Regions from separate parts of the Gudongella ferriphila genome, predicted to be linked through region 2. Evidence: riboswitches for the same ligand, from Rfam matches in the RefSeq annotation. Region 2 holds a riboswitch; the other holds the start of a gene.
What was found. A riboswitch is a leader RNA that binds a small molecule or an ion and turns the genes downstream of it on or off. The one in region 2 is predicted to bind molybdenum cofactor.

Region 1 (8,011 bases), on a different contig from region 2:
TAGGAGCGATTCTTTGGGGAACAATTGGAACGGCACAACATTTTGCACCTGAAGAAGCCACGCCTCTATCAATTGGTGCAGTGAGACTGGCCATAGGCGGGGGAGCAATCATGCTGTATGCATTCCTGAGAGGGAAACTTGTAGGACGGGAGATGTTTTCAAAAGTCAGTACATATATTGGAGCGGTAAGCATGGCTTCGGCTCAGCTTACTTTCTTTGTAGCTGTTAAATTGACTGGGGTGGCAATGGGAACGGTTGTTGCCATTGGAAGTGCACCAATATTCGCTGGTCTGATATCAATAATTGTAAACAAGGAAGTTCCGGGGTTTAAATGGCTAGCTTCAACAATGGTTTCAGTAATTGGATGCATCCTATTGGTTATGGGCAGGGGAGCCCTGTTAATTGATATGAATGGAATACTTCTGGCACTGGGATCAGGCTTTTTTTATGCAGTATACACTGCAGCCACAAAGAACCTGCTGGGAGATTATTCCCCTGAGATGGTTACGGGGGTAATATTTACAATAGGAGCATTAATCCTATCACCTTTTTTGCTGATTTATAGCCTGGATTGGCTTAAGACTCCACAAGGAATTGGTGTAGCCCTTCATCTGGGCTTGGTCACCAGTGCATTTGCATACATAATTTTTTCATACGGACTATCAGGGATAAAATTGCACAAGGCAGCGACACTGAATCTGGCTGAGCCTGTTACAGCAGCTCTTTTAGGAGTGTTTTTCCTTAAGGAAGGCTTGTCAGTTCTTTCAGGTCTTGGTATGGGTCTGGTATTTACAGGTCTTTTGATACTTTCCATATCAAGACCAGCTAAGAAAAAAAATAAAACACTGGGGATGATAGAATAAAAATCATCCCCAGTATTTTGCTACATCAGCTTCAATCTCTTCAAGGTCTCCTCTGTGGGCTGTCCTGTCTCCTTGTCCCAGCCCATGCTTTCGTAGAACTCATCCAGCATGACCTCGGCATTTGCCACCTGGCCCTTTCCAAGGCCATCAGGTGCTGGCTCCTGGGCAAGTCTAACAGGAAGCTTTTCATCCTTGCGTCCAAAGCCCTCTCTGGCGTTGAACAATCTCTCAAGGTTTATTACCCTTTCAGAGGCTCCCATCATCTCCTTAAGGGTCTTTTCATCCCCTGTGGCAGCATTGTAGAGCCCTGTCCAGGTGCTGCCCTTCACCGCAAGGGTTATACTTGCGAAGAGGCAAACCCCAAGGAGGTTGGTCATCATTGAAAGCTCCATAAAGGGCTTGACCCACCACTTCTTCTCATCCTCAAATGGGGATACCTTTTCATTTATCCCCAGCTCCGGCTCAAGATACCCAAAGGCATCGATTACTGAAGCATATGGTCTAAGGTGGTCCGCGCCTCTTGGGGAGATAAGGTGTGACAGGGATTCTCCCTTGCTGGCCCTTACTCCACAGGATGCAAGCTCCATTCCCTTGACCTGGAATACGTACTTCTCAGCCTCTGGACCTATTTTTCTCGCCGCCCTCAGGGAACCTTCAGCCAATACGTCCCCAAAGCCTTCCCTGTTTGCGATCATCTCTGTCATTTTAACCATTGACTCGGCATTTCCAAAGGACAGGTCGATTCCACCTGTGGTCTCCAGGTCAATCAAACCCTTCTCAAACCATTCCATTGCAGAGGCTATGGTCTGCCCGGTGGATATGGTATCAAGGCCCATGCGGTTGCATATATAGCCGGCCTTTGTTATTGCATTAAGATCATCAACAAAGCACTTGGAGCCGAAGGCGCCAACTGTCTCGTACTCTGGGCCTCCTCCGGTTTCGCCCTTGTATTGTCCCTCCATGATTTCAGTGTGTCTGCCGCAGGCGATGGGGCATCCAAAGCAGGCCCATGCCTTTACGTTCAGGGTATCGTGGTATGCCTTGTGACCAATCTTGTCCATGGCGGAATCAAAGGTTGTCAGCTGCCAGTTCTTGGTGGGCAGAAGACCAAGGGCATTTATGGAATCAGTAAAGGAAGGGGTGCCAAAGGGCTTGAGCTCCTCCCGTACAAAGGCTTCTGCGTCAAGCTCCTCCCGAGCCCTCTTGGAGAATTGGTCCATCATGTCAGGGTTGTCCACCTCAAGCTTTCCGGTCCCGTATACTGCCAGGGCCTTAAGGTTTTTACCCCCCATTATGGCTCCAGGACCTCCACGGCCAGCCGCCCTGTGCTTGTCGATCATTATTGAGGATATAAGGGAAAGCCTTTCACCTGCCGGACCGATCTCTGCAATCCTCACCTTGGACTCCCCAAGCTCCTGGCGGATTGCATCCTCGGTTTCCTCAGTATTCTTGCCCCAAAGAGCAGCGGCGTCCTTGAAATGAACCCCTTCGTCCTTGATGTAGACATATACCGGGGTTTCACTCCTGCCAGTGATTATGATTACATCATAGCCTGCCCTCTTTATCATTGGTGCAAGGTGCCCGCCAACATTTGTCATGCCGATGGTACCTGTAAGGGGAGACTTGTAGCCGATGCAAAGTCTGCCGGCCGAGGGTGCCTTAGTTCCGGTCAAGGGACCTGTGGTAAAAACAAGCATGTTCCTTTCATCCATTGGGTCCATGCCAGGCTCAAGATGGTCGAAAAGAATCCTTGCCGCATAGCCCTCGCCGCCTACATAGAGATCCTTCCATTCCTCATTGATTTGTACAGTTTCCGTACTTCTGTCACTTAAGTTGATCCTAAGGATTTTTCCCGTCAGTGTACTCATTTAAATCCCTCCTTCAAATTATCAAAAACACAATAAAGGGGCTATCCACCGTAAGTGAACAACCCCTTTGCAAGCATGGCAGGTCAGAAAATCTCTTTTCTGGCCCAGTGTTCTGAGTTTCCGATTTGCGTCAATCATGATGTGGGAAAGACAGAATCGGAGTCCATATGAATCTTTTCAACTTAATAGTAACAGATTGTGAACATAATTTCAATACAATATTACGGTAAAGCGCATATGCTGCTTCATCCTTTAAGGACAAAGACAACAGTCCTGATGATTGACAAAATAATATTCATAATGACTAATTGATAAATATATGATAAAATTGTAAGGTATGAAAATTTGTATTTTTACTTATTATCAGACAATTATACACAATTTGCAATCATTACATTATCAATTAGAAAAGGGGAGGGGAAGACTTGAAGCAGATCCATAAGAGAATTAGAATGTTAATCTTAATAATAGTCGCTGTGGTCTTCCTGTCCATATATATTGGAATAAACGAACCCATATCCTCTAGCCTTGAAGAGGGAGTTTTAAGGGACTTTCAGCTGACAACATACAACAAGTACCAGGTACTGAACGAAAGGCTGATAAACATAAGCAACAGTACCAGGTCACTATCAAGCAGGACCAACATAAAAAACGCCATAAGGAATTACCTCAATGGAGATATGGACTTTGAGGAGCTAAGGGAATACACAGTGCCAAGATATGAGGAGGGCATTGCAGCCTTTGACAGGTCAAGGACTGCCGGAAGGGTCACAGTGGATGGGCGCATTGTCCATGTGGTTGGCCCTGACAAAAACATCAAGAACTATATAAACTGGGATGAGACGGAGGTTGTGCTGAACCACTTCTCCCATGGGGTTGTTGTGGTCCAGTCGCCAATAATGGATGGTGAGGATATACTTGGATTTGATGTGGTCTTGACGGATATCAGTCCGATTATTAGAGAGATGGAAGCAGACGGCTACAAAATTGAGTTTCTCATTGCTCAGTATGAGGATTCCGTTACCAGAGAGGATGGAAGGGTGACCTCCTACATCCACAGTGACTCTATGGGAAAGACAGTAGCCATAAGCTTGTCTGAGGATGAGGTTCTGGGACCATTGATAGAGTTTAGGAAAAACATTTACCTAAGGTATATCATTGTATTGGCGGTTGTGTTTCTTATAATCCAGTTTCTGGGTGTAAGGTACATCCAGCAGTTCATCAGGGAGCAGCAAAGGCTTAAAAATGCTGCCGAGGAAAATGAAAAGGAAAAGAGAACCCTTATAGATGAAATGAATCAAGGCTTTCTTCTTGTAAAAGCAACCAACAGGGGATATGAGGATTTTCAGGACTATGAAATTGTGGATGCAAACAATACCTTTGAGGTCATGTCATCAATGCCCAAGGATGAAATTCTAAGCAAATCCCTTTTCCAACTTGTATCCATAAGCAACAGGGTGGACACGGGACAAATAGACCAGGTTCTTGAAACAGGTGAGTCAAGGCAATTTGAATACCATGTAGAAGAGCTTGGAAGATGGTGGAACCTGTCTGTATATCGGCCTAGGGAAGCATATCTTGCAATAGTTCTTGATGACATCACTGAAAAGAAGCACATGGAGCTAAAGCTCAAGGAGAGGGAAAAAACCATGAGCATAACACTTGATGTAGCTGGTGAGGGCTTGTGGGACTGGCACTTTGAAGAGGGAGTAGTAAGGCACAACAAGAAGTGGTGTGAAATCATGGGAGTTCCCTACGATACGGACTATCACAAAATAGACCAGTTTGTGGCTCAGGTCCATCCGGAGGATGAGGAGAAGCTAAGAGATAACATAGCCAGGGCCATAAGTGGTCAGGAAAACCTATACAGTGAACATCGCATGACCCTTCCTGATGGAAGGACCATCTGGATCAGGGACAGGGGAACGCTCCTTAGGGACGAGAACGGAAAGCCCGTAAGGATGCTAGGGAGCATGGCTGACATCACTGCCCAGAAAAAGGCTGAGCAGGAGCTGTTCCTGGAAAAGGAGATATTCCAGTCAACCCTACTGTCAGTTGAGGATGGAATCATATCAACCGATGTAGAAGGCAGGATTACAGTACTCAACCCGGCAGCTGAGGAAATGACCGGATGGGCCTTCAAGGAAGCACAGGGAAAGCTGCTGAAGGATGTATTTCTATTGCATCATCCAGAGACCAGAAAACCTGAGGATATCCTTATGGTGGCTCGACAGACCGGAAACGGGAATCATAGGCGGGGTCTTATGATCACCAAGTCCGGGGAGGAAGTGATCCTCAATAACAGCATTGCCACCGTAAGACTCCAAAGTGGAGAGACCAAGGGATATGTTATAGTCTTTAGGGATATTACCGAATCAGTCAGGAAGCAGAAAAAGATTGAATACCTTAGCTTCCATGACGAACTGACCGGACTCTACAACAGAAGATATGTAGAGGATGCCATCAAGCGATTGGATACCGTAAGGAATCTTCCCTTCACAGTCATGATAGTTGACATGAACAACCTGAAGCTGACCAATGATATTTTTGGACATGAAATGGGAGACCGCATCATCAGGGAGGCTGCAAATCTCCTTAGGGAGACCTTCAGAGCCGATGACATCATTGCCAGAACAGGCGGGGATGAGTTCCTAATCCTCCTTCCCAAGACCTCGGCAGAGGAAGCCAGGGAGATCAAGGAGCGGATCCAAAGGAATGGTCATGATCACAGGGTTGAATCACTCAGGCTTTCACTTGCTGTTGGATTCTCAACAAAGACAAGTGAAGGGGAAGCAATTGATGACAATCTAAGGTATGCGGACTCCTATATGTATGAAAACAAACACTTGAACAACAAGGATGTGAAGAAGAAAATCATTCTGGATTTCCTGGAGGAGAACAGGAAAAAATTTGAGGATGAAAAGCAGCACAATGAAGAAACCAGCCAGATGGCAGCCAGCCTGTACAGGGAGACTGGGAAGTCGAAGGAAGAGGCTGAGGATTTCAGGAAGGCTGTTGAGCTTCACGACATCGGAAAGATTATCGTTTCCCAGGAGATATTGAACAAGAGGGATCCTTTGACCAATGAAGAGATGATAATCATCAAGAGGCACTCTCAGGCAGGCTATGAAATACTCAGAATTCTAGGACACCATGAAAAGTATGCCAAGGCCATTCGTTATCATCACGAACGCTTTGATGGAAAGGGCTATCCCGAAGGACTTGAGGGTGAGGAGATTCCATTGGAGTCAAGGGTAATTGCAATAGCGGATGCCTACCAGTCAATGGTATCCCACAGACCCTACAGAAATCCCATGAGCCTTGAGGATGCTGTCAAGGAGCTGAGGGAAAATGCCGGAAGCCAGTTTGATCCCGGGCTTGTTGAAATCTTCATAGAGAAAGTGATACCAAAGCTATAGAATTAAGCAAGGACTGCAAACAATCATCACTGTGTTTGCAGTTTTTTTGTAAATTTCAAGCCGATGACTTTAAAACTTTAATGCGATGAACGATTGTGGGTATAAATCCACTGAGAAGAGCACAATCAGAAAAGGAAAGGAATGAGTGAGATGAAAATAAGATTAAAAAAGCCGTAAGCTTCCTGTTGGTCTTTGCTATACTCTTTGGAAGCTCCTCAAGCCTTGTGGCGGAAACGCAATCATCAATCTTTGATGGAACCCAGAGCGGCTGGGCAGAGGAGGAGCTTATTGAAGCATACAACCTTGATCTGACATATCCTGGTGTAATGAATAGCTACAGGAAGAATATCACACGAGAGGAGTTCTGCATCCTTGCCGTCAGGCTCTATGAAGCCCTGTCAGGGAACCAGGCAATGGGAGGAGTTAATCCCTTCCAGGACACAAAGAATGAGGATATTGTAAAGGCATTTCATCTGGGAATTGTGAAGGGTGTGAGCGCAACAGAATTTGCCCCATACAAGGACATAACAAGACAGGAGATCTGTGTAATGATACACAGGACCTTAAAGGTTGCCTTAACTGGGATACAGGAGAGCTACACAGGGGAGTTTCCATTTTCCGATCAGAACCAGATAGCATCCTGGGCAATGGACTCAGTAAGGTTCGCATATGGAAACGGCATAATGAAGGGGATAGGAAGCAACCTCATTGGACCCCTCCAGAACACAACCAGGGAACAGGCAATCGTACTTATGAAAAGGACCTATGTAAGCTTCAAGGATGGGGAGCCCCAGGGACCGATACTGCAAAACCCTGGAATTCTGTTGCCTGAGGACAATTCGGGGATCATCTCAACCTACAGCAATATCCTAAACCTGACCAATCCCTTGGAGAACTTCAGAGCCATGGAGGGTGGAAATCTATTCTTTCCCCAATATGATGACAGGATCGACCTTTACGTTGCCACCGGCGAAGCAAAGCCACTTGGCAAGCCAAGCACCGGATCCTTGATTCTGCAGCCCATCAACATCAACTTAATGGCAACTGAAGTGCAGAAGAATGTCTACACAGATTCCACCATGACGGCATTTGTGGACAGGGAAGGGGAATCGAAGAGGTGGTTCTACTTTAACCTGAATGATGCAGCAGCTGCCACCAAGGTAGTTTGGCAGGTTTCTCAGGTTCAGTTCAATGGCTTTGAGACAAACTGGAAAAGTCCTGTTGGACTACTGGCCTCCGGTGAAGTGGGGGCAGGGACAAAAGAGTTTCAGATTGACTTTTCAAGCATTAAGCTGGCCTCAACAGACGATATTATTAAGGTTACCGTAAACACAAGCCTAATAAATACCAACTTGATAAACACCGACATCATAAAGACAGATACAATCAATACGGACCTTATTAAGCCTACAACAATAAATCTGGATGCCCTAAAGCTTAAGACCGGATACAAGCCCATAACATCAAACAGGTCCGTCTACTACGTAAGGGCAATCCCCATTGACAGTTTGGGCAAGCCAATAGGAGACCCTGGAAAGGGCATAGCTGTCATCTATGGAGAAAGGATTCCTGAGGTCAATTTTGACGGTAAAATCAGCGCTGACTTTCAGCTGTGGACACCTGTGGCATCAGGGGGGATAGTTGGTGGAGAGTATCCCAACTATCCTGAGTTTAGACCGATTTTCAGAGTTGAACCTAGACTAGAGAACAACAGGCTGTTCCACTTCAATGGGATCGACCCGTCAGTTGAAAGGATAGTACTCCAATTCTCCACTGAAAAGTTCCCAACCACAGGAGGAGCGTGGCCAAATACACCAAATATCATCCATGAGGTGGAGTATGACCTTCCTGTTCCCTTTGT
Region 2 (8,011 bases):
AGGGGCTTCAGGATGAATCCTACATCAATGAGAGAACAGAGAACTACGAAGAGTTGAAGGAACTTGTCAAGGGCTACACCCCTGAAAGGGTTGCAGAGATTTGCGGTTTGAATCCCCAGGATATCATAAAGGCTGCAGAGATATATGGTGAGGCTGCCAAGGCCGGAATCTACTACACCATGGGAGTGACGCAGCATACAACAGGGACCCATGCTGTAATGAGCATTTCAAACCTTGCTCTACTTTGTGGAAATGTGGGAGTTGAATCAGCAGGAGTCAATCCCCTCAGGGGACAGAACAACGTTCAGGGAGCTTGTGACATGGGTGGACTACCCGCGGACCTTCCAGGCTACCAGAAGGTGTTCAAGCCTGAGGTACTGGACAAGTTCCAGGACAGTTGGGGTAGCAAGCTATCCAGCAAGGTGGGACTTACCATAACGGAAATGTTCAAGGCAATCCAGGAGGACCAGGTGAAGTTCCTGTATATCATGGGAGAGAATCCAATGGTATCAGACCCTGACACCAACCATGTAGACCACGTTCTCCAGCATGTAGACTTTCTGGTTGTTCAGGATATATTCCTGACAGAGACTGCAGCAATGGCAGATGTTGTCCTTCCAGCTGCAGCGTTTGCAGAGAAGGATGGAACCTTCACAAACACCGAAAGAAGAATCCAGAGGGTCAGAAAGGCAGTGGATGCACCGGGAGAAGCCAAGGCAGACTGGATAATCCTTATGGATATAATGAACAGGATGGGAGATGAAACTAGGTACTCACATCCTGCCAGGATAATGGCAGAGATTGCATCCCTGACTCCATCCTACAGAGGGGTGACATACAAGAGGCTTGAGAGGGAGAGTCTTCAATGGCCGGTTCTTGATGAGAATCACCCCGGTACAAAGTATCTTCACAAGGCTGCAATCGCAAGGGGGAGGGGACTATTCATGCCTGCAGAGCACGTGGCAAGTGCCGAGATTACAAGTGATGAATATCCATTGATCCTTACAACCGGAAGGATATTGTACCATTACCATACAATGACCATGACTGGTAGAGAGGATGGCCTGAACAAATTGGCACCTCATTCATACGTGGAAATAAATGAAGTCACAGCCAACAAGCTTGGAATTGAAGATGGCGACAGAGTCAGGATATATTCAAGACGTGGAGAGGTTGAAACAACCGCCCTTATAACTGACATAATAGATGATGGGGTTGTGTTCATGCCATTCCACTACACTGAAGGAAAGGCCAATATACTTACCAATAGTGCGATTGACGAAATAGCCAAGATTCCTGAACTGAAGGTAGCCGCAGTAAGAATTGAGAAAGCATAGAGGTGAATAGGATGAAATACGAGCAGGTAATTAAATATGCAATGCAGATGGAGCTTGATGGGAGCAACTTTTTCAAAGAGAAGGCTGACAAGTTTTCAAATGCCACCACAAGGAAGCTGTTCCTCACCTTGGCAGAAACTGAAATGGAGCATTACGAGTACCTTAAAAAGCAGCTGGACAGCTACTTGGAAAACGAGACCTTCGATACAAGTGACCAGGTGATGGAACGGGAAGAGGACATCTTCAAGGCCAGAGAGGAATCGGAGCACATAGAGGCAACCCTAAGGGAGTCCGATATCCCAGACCTGACTATTCTCAGGATGGCCTACCTTATTGAAAGGGACTACAAGGAGTTTTATGAAAATGCAGCCCAGAATGCTGATGATGAAGGTATCAAGAAAATATTCCAAAAGCTTTCCAAATGGGAGGAAGGTCACGAAAGGCTATTCAAAGCAGAGTATGACAGAAGAATGAAGGAGTATATGACACTTCCGTGGGGAGGCTAGAAATGTTTAGAGTGGGTATAATAACATCAAGCGACAAGGGAGCAACTGGACATAGAGAGGATGTATCCGGAGCTGTAATAAAGGAAATGGTGGAGCAGAAGGGCTATCAGGTCATCAGGCAGGTGATCCTGCCTGATGAAAAGGACCTTTTGGCGGAGGAAATGATCAATATGGCTGATAACCTGGATGTTGAGCTGATACTCACAACAGGGGGAACTGGCTTCAGCAAAAGGGATGTTACGCCAGAGGCCACTATCCAGGTATGTGAAAGGATGGCACCTGGAATCACAGAAGCCATAAGATACTTCAGCCTAAAGATCACCCCAAGGGCTATGCTTTCCCGTGCAACTGCCGGAATCAGGGGTAATACTCTCATAATAAACCTACCTGGAAGTCCCAAGGCTGTCAGGGAATCCCTGGAGTTTTGCCTTGACAGTGTGGACCATGGACTTGAAATCCTGACGGGCAGAGATTCGGAGTGTGCCAGAAAAGAGGACTAGATATGAAAAAATTTGGTAGTGCCATAATACTTGCAGGTGGAAAAAGCACAAGGATGGGCTTTGACAAGCAGCTGATAAGATTCCAGGAAAGAAGCCTTGTGGAGACACTTATTCAGAAGCTTCGCGAGGAATTTCAGGAGATAGTCATAGTAACCAACAAGCCTGAGTACTATATCGGTCTGGCTGATATCATTACCGGAGATGTGATTGAGGGTAAAGGTCCGCTGGGGGGGATACATGCGGGGCTTTTGATGGCTTCCTCCAGGTATTCCTATGTTGTTGCCTGCGACATGCCTTCAATTGATTTGGAATATGTAAGGTATATGAAGAACAGAATTGCCAATTCTAATCCTTTGGCTTGCGTCACAAGACTTGGGGAATGGATTGAACCCTTTAATGCATTCTATAGAAAGGACCTATCAGGTCATATTGAAAGATTTTTGACTTCAGGTGGAAGGGCAATTCATAGAATGCTGGATGAACATTCTGTTGAGTATGTTCCTGAGAAGGAAGCAAGAAGGTTCAGTCCTGATTGGAACATGTTCTACAACCTCAACACAAGAGAGGATGTACAGGAATATCTGCAAAGGAATGAAGGCAATGGTGCATGATATGGAAAACAAGATAGATGTTGAAATAATAAGAATCAAGGGTAATCACAGGGATACTGTTATGGACAAGGTCATAAGGGAGTATCCCTTTACCTTATATATGAACGGCCAGGAGATAGTCACTTTGCTGTGCACTCCGGAGAACCTCCGGGAGCTGGCGGTTGGATTTCTAATTTCAGAGGGATTTATTGACTCCTTCCAGGAGGTATCCAATATGGATCTTGATAGGGAAAGGGGAACCATCCACATAGCGGCAGATGTGAGAGAAAAGCCCTTGCGAGACAGGCTGCGAGGCAAGAGAACAATAACCTCAGGCTGTGGAAAGGGCTCCTCCTTCTACAATGTTTTGGATTCATCAAAAAGTAGGAAAATAAAGAAAATTGTGGGAATTAGACCTGAAACTGTGGTACAATTAATGAGAGAATTCAATAGGCACAGTGAGCTTTTCAATGAAACAGGAGGAGTTCACAGCTGCGCTCTCTGCAGCAGGGATAATCTTCTTGTACACAGGGATGACATTGGAAGACACAACGCATTGGACAAGATTCTTGGGTGGGGACATATCAACAACCAGAGCTTTGAGGATAAGCTGGTCCTTACCACCGGAAGGATTTCCTCAGAAATGCTTATTAAGATAGCAAGACGGGGAGTTCCTGTTGTAATATCAAGGTCTGCACCAACATCTTTGGCGGTGGAGCTGGCAAGAGAGCTTAATATAACCCTTGTGGGATTTGCAAGGGGAGTAAAAATGAATATATATACAAATTTTCCGAGCATTGATTTCTAAAGCAGATGCCATGAAGCAATGCCGTTGGGTAAAGGAGAAATCCTGAAGCCTCCCGTTTGGAAAGGAAGATGTTTATTTGACAACCTTCCTTTCAGGTTGTTTTTTTTTCGCACATGAAAGGTGGAATTACATGGAATTCTTTAAGGTGGTGTCAGTAGATGATGCCAGGGAACTCATAAAAGATGAATTTGGGCAATACCAGTTGGAATCTGAACTTGTAAGCCTGCTGGAGTCTCAGGGCAGGGTGCTCTCTGATGATATTGTTTCAGAGATAAATGTGCCTGAATTCGACAGGTCAACTGTCGATGGCTATGCAGTCCTTGTTGAGGATAGCCATGGTGCCACAGAATCAATACCAAGCATTCTGGAGGTACTTGGAGAGGTCCTTATGGGTGAGACCCCAAAACATCAAGTAGGGAGCGGTCAAGCCGTGTATGTGCCCACAGGGGGCATGATGCCAGAGGGCGCAACTGGAATGATAATGATTGAGAATACTGAAAAGATGGATGAGGAAACCGTGCTTCTCTTCAAACCCATAAGCAAGGGAGAGAATATGGTTTTTAGGGGCGAGGACATAAAAAAAGGAGAAGTGGCCCTCCAGGCAGGTAGAAGGATCGGACCCAATGAGATTGGAGTGTTGGCAAGCCTGGGGATTAGTCATGTCAGAGTGATAAAAAAGCCCAAGGTATACATACTCTCCACAGGGGATGAGGTAATAGATCTGGATGAAGAACTCAAGATAGGTAAAATAAGGGATATCAACTCCTATGCACTTTCTGCAATGATAAGGGAAATAGGGGGAGAGGTGGCAGGACGTGAAATAGTGAAGGACAACTATAACCTTCTGCTTGAGGGTGTGAGAAGAGCTCTCCAGCATGCGGATGTTGTGCTTCTTTCAGGTGGCAGTTCAGTGGGGACCAGAGACTACACCCATAAGGTCATAACAGACCTTAAGGGAAAGGGGGTTCTTGCACATGGGATCTCCATAAAACCTGGAAAACCTACAATCATTGGAGATGGGAAGGGCAAGCTTATTGTGGGTCTTCCTGGACACCCCGTATCATCAATTGTAGTGTTCAAGGCAATCGTGCAGCCCTATATTCAGGGTCTTCTGAAAGCTCCCTATGATGCTAGAAGGGTTGAGGCAATAACAACACACAACTTCCCATCATCCCCTGGAAAGGAGACCTACCACATGGTGAGGTTGAAAAGAGAGGATGGAAAGATGTTTGCCACACCAAGCTTTGGCAAGTCAGGAATGATAACCCTCCTTTCCAGCTCCGACGGGTACATTGTAATAGCTGAACACGAGGAAGGGATAAACAAGGGCGAGACGAGAGAGGTATATCTGTTTTAGCACAGGGAGGTGTGAATATGGAAAGAAATACTTATATAGACAATGTAGCTGTTGACAAGGCCATGGACACCTACCTGGATGAGCTCTCAATCAAGGGGGAGATGGAAGAGGTTCCAGTCCATGATTCCCTTGGAAGGATAACCTGGGAAGCTGTTTATGCCAAGGTATCCTCACCTGCATACAACGCATCGGCAATGGATGGAATAGCGGTTACCTCAAAGGGGACAGAGGGTGCCAATGAAAGCAATCCCTTGACTCTTATGGAAGGGTCTGATTTTAAATATGTCAATACCGGCAATCCCATAAACGAGCCCTATGATGCCGTGATCATGATAGAGGATGTCCTACAGCAGGATGAGGGGAAGGTTCAGATACTAAGGCCGGCCTATCCCTATCAGCATGTGAGGCAGATCGGAGAGGATATTGTGGCAACGGAGATGATACTTCCCTCAAGGCACAGGATACGTCCTATGGATATCGGGGCTCTCATTTCAGGTGGGATTGAGAAGATAGGTATCTATAAGAGTCCGAGAATTGGAATAATACCAACCGGATCTGAAATCGTGGAGAACATATCCCAGGTAAGGGAAGGGACCATAATTGACTCCAATTCACATGTTTTCAAAGGACTAGTGGAATCATTGGGTGGAATCCCAAGAAGGTATCCACCCATGGAGGATGACTACGAAAAGCTTAAACAGCTTCTCTTAGATGCTGTGGAAGAAAATGATATGGTCATCATTAATGCAGGCTCGGCAGCTGGAACAAAGGATTTTACCGTTAACCTAATTCAGGATCTTGGAAAGGTTGTGGTTCATGGGGTTGCAATGAAGCCTGGAAAACCTACGATCCTTGGAATAATCAAGGGTAAGCCGGTAATGGGGATACCAGGGTATCCGGTTTCGGCATTCATGGTGTTTGATGTCTTTGCCAAGCCATTGATACTTAAGTTTCAAGGGGATCAGGGTGAGATTTACGATACCACTGAAGCCACACTAAGCAGAAGGATGGTTTCTTCATTAAAGAACAAGGAAATGGTACGAGTAACTCTTGGTATGGTGAAGGATAAGCTTGTTGCAACTCCTCTTTCAGGAGGGGCAGGAGTCAGCATGAGTCTTGTCAAGGCTGATGGAATTGGTATCATACCCAGGAATGTGGAGGGATACGAAGCAGGAGACAGGATAACAGTCGAGCTCTTAAAGCCGATCTCATCCATCAGGGACAAGCTTCTTTCAATTGGTAGTCATGACATTGCAATGGATGTGATTGCGGACATGATGAAGCTAGCCTCATCCCATGTGGGAAGCATGGGGGGGATACTTTCACTGAGAAGGGACGAGTGTCACCTGGCACCGATACATCTGTTGGACATGGAGACCGGTGAATACAACATAAGCTATGTGAAGAAGTATTTTCCTGGCAGGAGGATGGCTCTGATTAAGGGGATACAACGGAATCAGGGCTTCATAGTCCAGAAGGGAAATCCAAGTGACATTAAGGACTGCAGGGACCTTATCAGGGAAGATGTTGTGTTTGCAAACAGGCAGAGAGGTGCAGGCACCAGGGTCCTCCTGGACTACAACCTGAAGAAGGAAAACCTTAAACCTGAAGAAATCAGGGGCTACCAGAGGGAGTTCACAACCCATATGGCTGTTGCCGCAGCTGTCAAGAACAATACAGCAACAACAGGACTAGGAGTCTATTCAGCAGCGAAGGCCATGGACCTTGATTTTATTCCACTTGCAAATGAGGACTATGATTTTCTGGTACATGGAGATTCCTTGGAAATGGAGAAAATAAAGGAGTTTATCCATTTGATTAAGTCGGAGGAGTTCCAGACTCGGGTACGCCAACTTGGTGGATACGGATTTGAAGAGACAGGTAAGATAATATGGATAGGATAGGGATGATCATATGAGGGACAGATTTGGTAGAGATATAAATTATTTAAGAATATCCCTAACAGACCGATGTAATTTAAGATGTGAGTATTGTATGCCAGAGGATGGGATCAAGAACAAGATTCCCCACTGTGACATGCTCAGTCTTGAGGAGCTTTATGAGATAACAGAGGCATTTGTCAGCCTGGGAATCAATAAGATAAGATTTACAGGAGGTGAGCCTCTTGTAAGGGAGGGGGCTGTTGACCTGATAAAAAGAGTTAATGCCCTTGAGGGAGTCAGGGAGGTTACTTTGACGACAAATGGAATATTGCTGGATGATTATTTGGACGAACTCCTGGATGCCGGTGTGAAGAGACTGAACATAAGTCTTGACACCCTGGATCCGGTAAAGTATATGGAAATAACCCGTGGCGGAGATATTGCAAGGGTGCTGAAAGCCATTGGGAATGCCAAGGCAAAGGGAATAAAACCCATAAAGATCAATACAGTATTGATTGGTGGCTTCAACGATGATGAAATACCTAAATTGGTTGGAATGACCAGAGATGGAGGCGTTGATGTGCGTTTTATAGAACTTATGCCAATTGGTGAGGCAGCAGGATTTGCCAGGTCAAGATTCATTTCAAATGAGGAAATACTAAGAAGGATTCCGGAGCTTGTAGAGGTTGATAGAGATGATCCATCATCGCCAGCAACCTACTACAAACTGCCTGAGGGCAAGGGAAAGGTTGGTTTGATCAATCCAATCTCCTGCAAGTTCTGCACAAACTGCAACCGTGTAAGACTTACTGCAACCGGTAAGCTGAAGCTTTGTCTTCATTCCAACAGGGAGATAGACCTGAAAAAGGTTCTCAGAAATGGGGAGAATCTTGAAAAGGCAATCAGCGAGGCCATCCTCACAAAGGAAGAGGAGCATCATTTGGAAGACCAGAAATATATCACCAGAAACATGAATCAAATAGGAGGTTAGACAATGGACCTAACTCACTTCAATGAAGAAGGCAGGGCC

Region 1: another riboswitch for molybdenum cofactor. It lies ahead of ACKVDP_RS04310 (aldehyde ferredoxin oxidoreductase family protein); the one in region 2 lies ahead of ACKVDP_RS02455 (molybdopterin molybdotransferase MoeA).

What each region holds. Positions count from the first base shown of each region.
Region 1 is NZ_JBJXRK010000004.1:23,299-31,309, reverse strand. It holds gene ACKVDP_RS04315 (DMT family transporter) at 1-863, shown strand, start outside; gene ACKVDP_RS04310 (aldehyde ferredoxin oxidoreductase family protein) at 884-2,731, opposite strand; molybdenum cofactor riboswitch at 2,778-2,905, opposite strand; gene ACKVDP_RS04305 (HD domain-containing phosphohydrolase) at 3,157-6,150, shown strand; gene ACKVDP_RS04300 (S-layer homology domain-containing protein) at 6,336-8,011, shown strand, end outside.
Region 2 is NZ_JBJXRK010000002.1:29,308-37,318, reverse strand. It holds gene fdhF (formate dehydrogenase subunit alpha) at 1-1,337, shown strand, start outside; gene ACKVDP_RS02475 (ferritin-like domain-containing protein) at 1,349-1,843, shown strand; gene ACKVDP_RS02470 (MogA/MoaB family molybdenum cofactor biosynthesis protein) at 1,846-2,343, shown strand; gene mobA (molybdenum cofactor guanylyltransferase) at 2,346-2,954, shown strand; gene fdhD (formate dehydrogenase accessory sulfurtransferase FdhD) at 2,956-3,741, shown strand; molybdenum cofactor riboswitch at 3,710-3,824, shown strand; gene ACKVDP_RS02455 (molybdopterin molybdotransferase MoeA) at 3,872-5,098, shown strand; gene ACKVDP_RS02450 (molybdopterin biosynthesis protein) at 5,116-7,002, shown strand; gene moaA (GTP 3',8-cyclase MoaA) at 7,013-7,972, shown strand; gene moaC (cyclic pyranopterin monophosphate synthase MoaC) at 7,976-8,011, shown strand, end outside.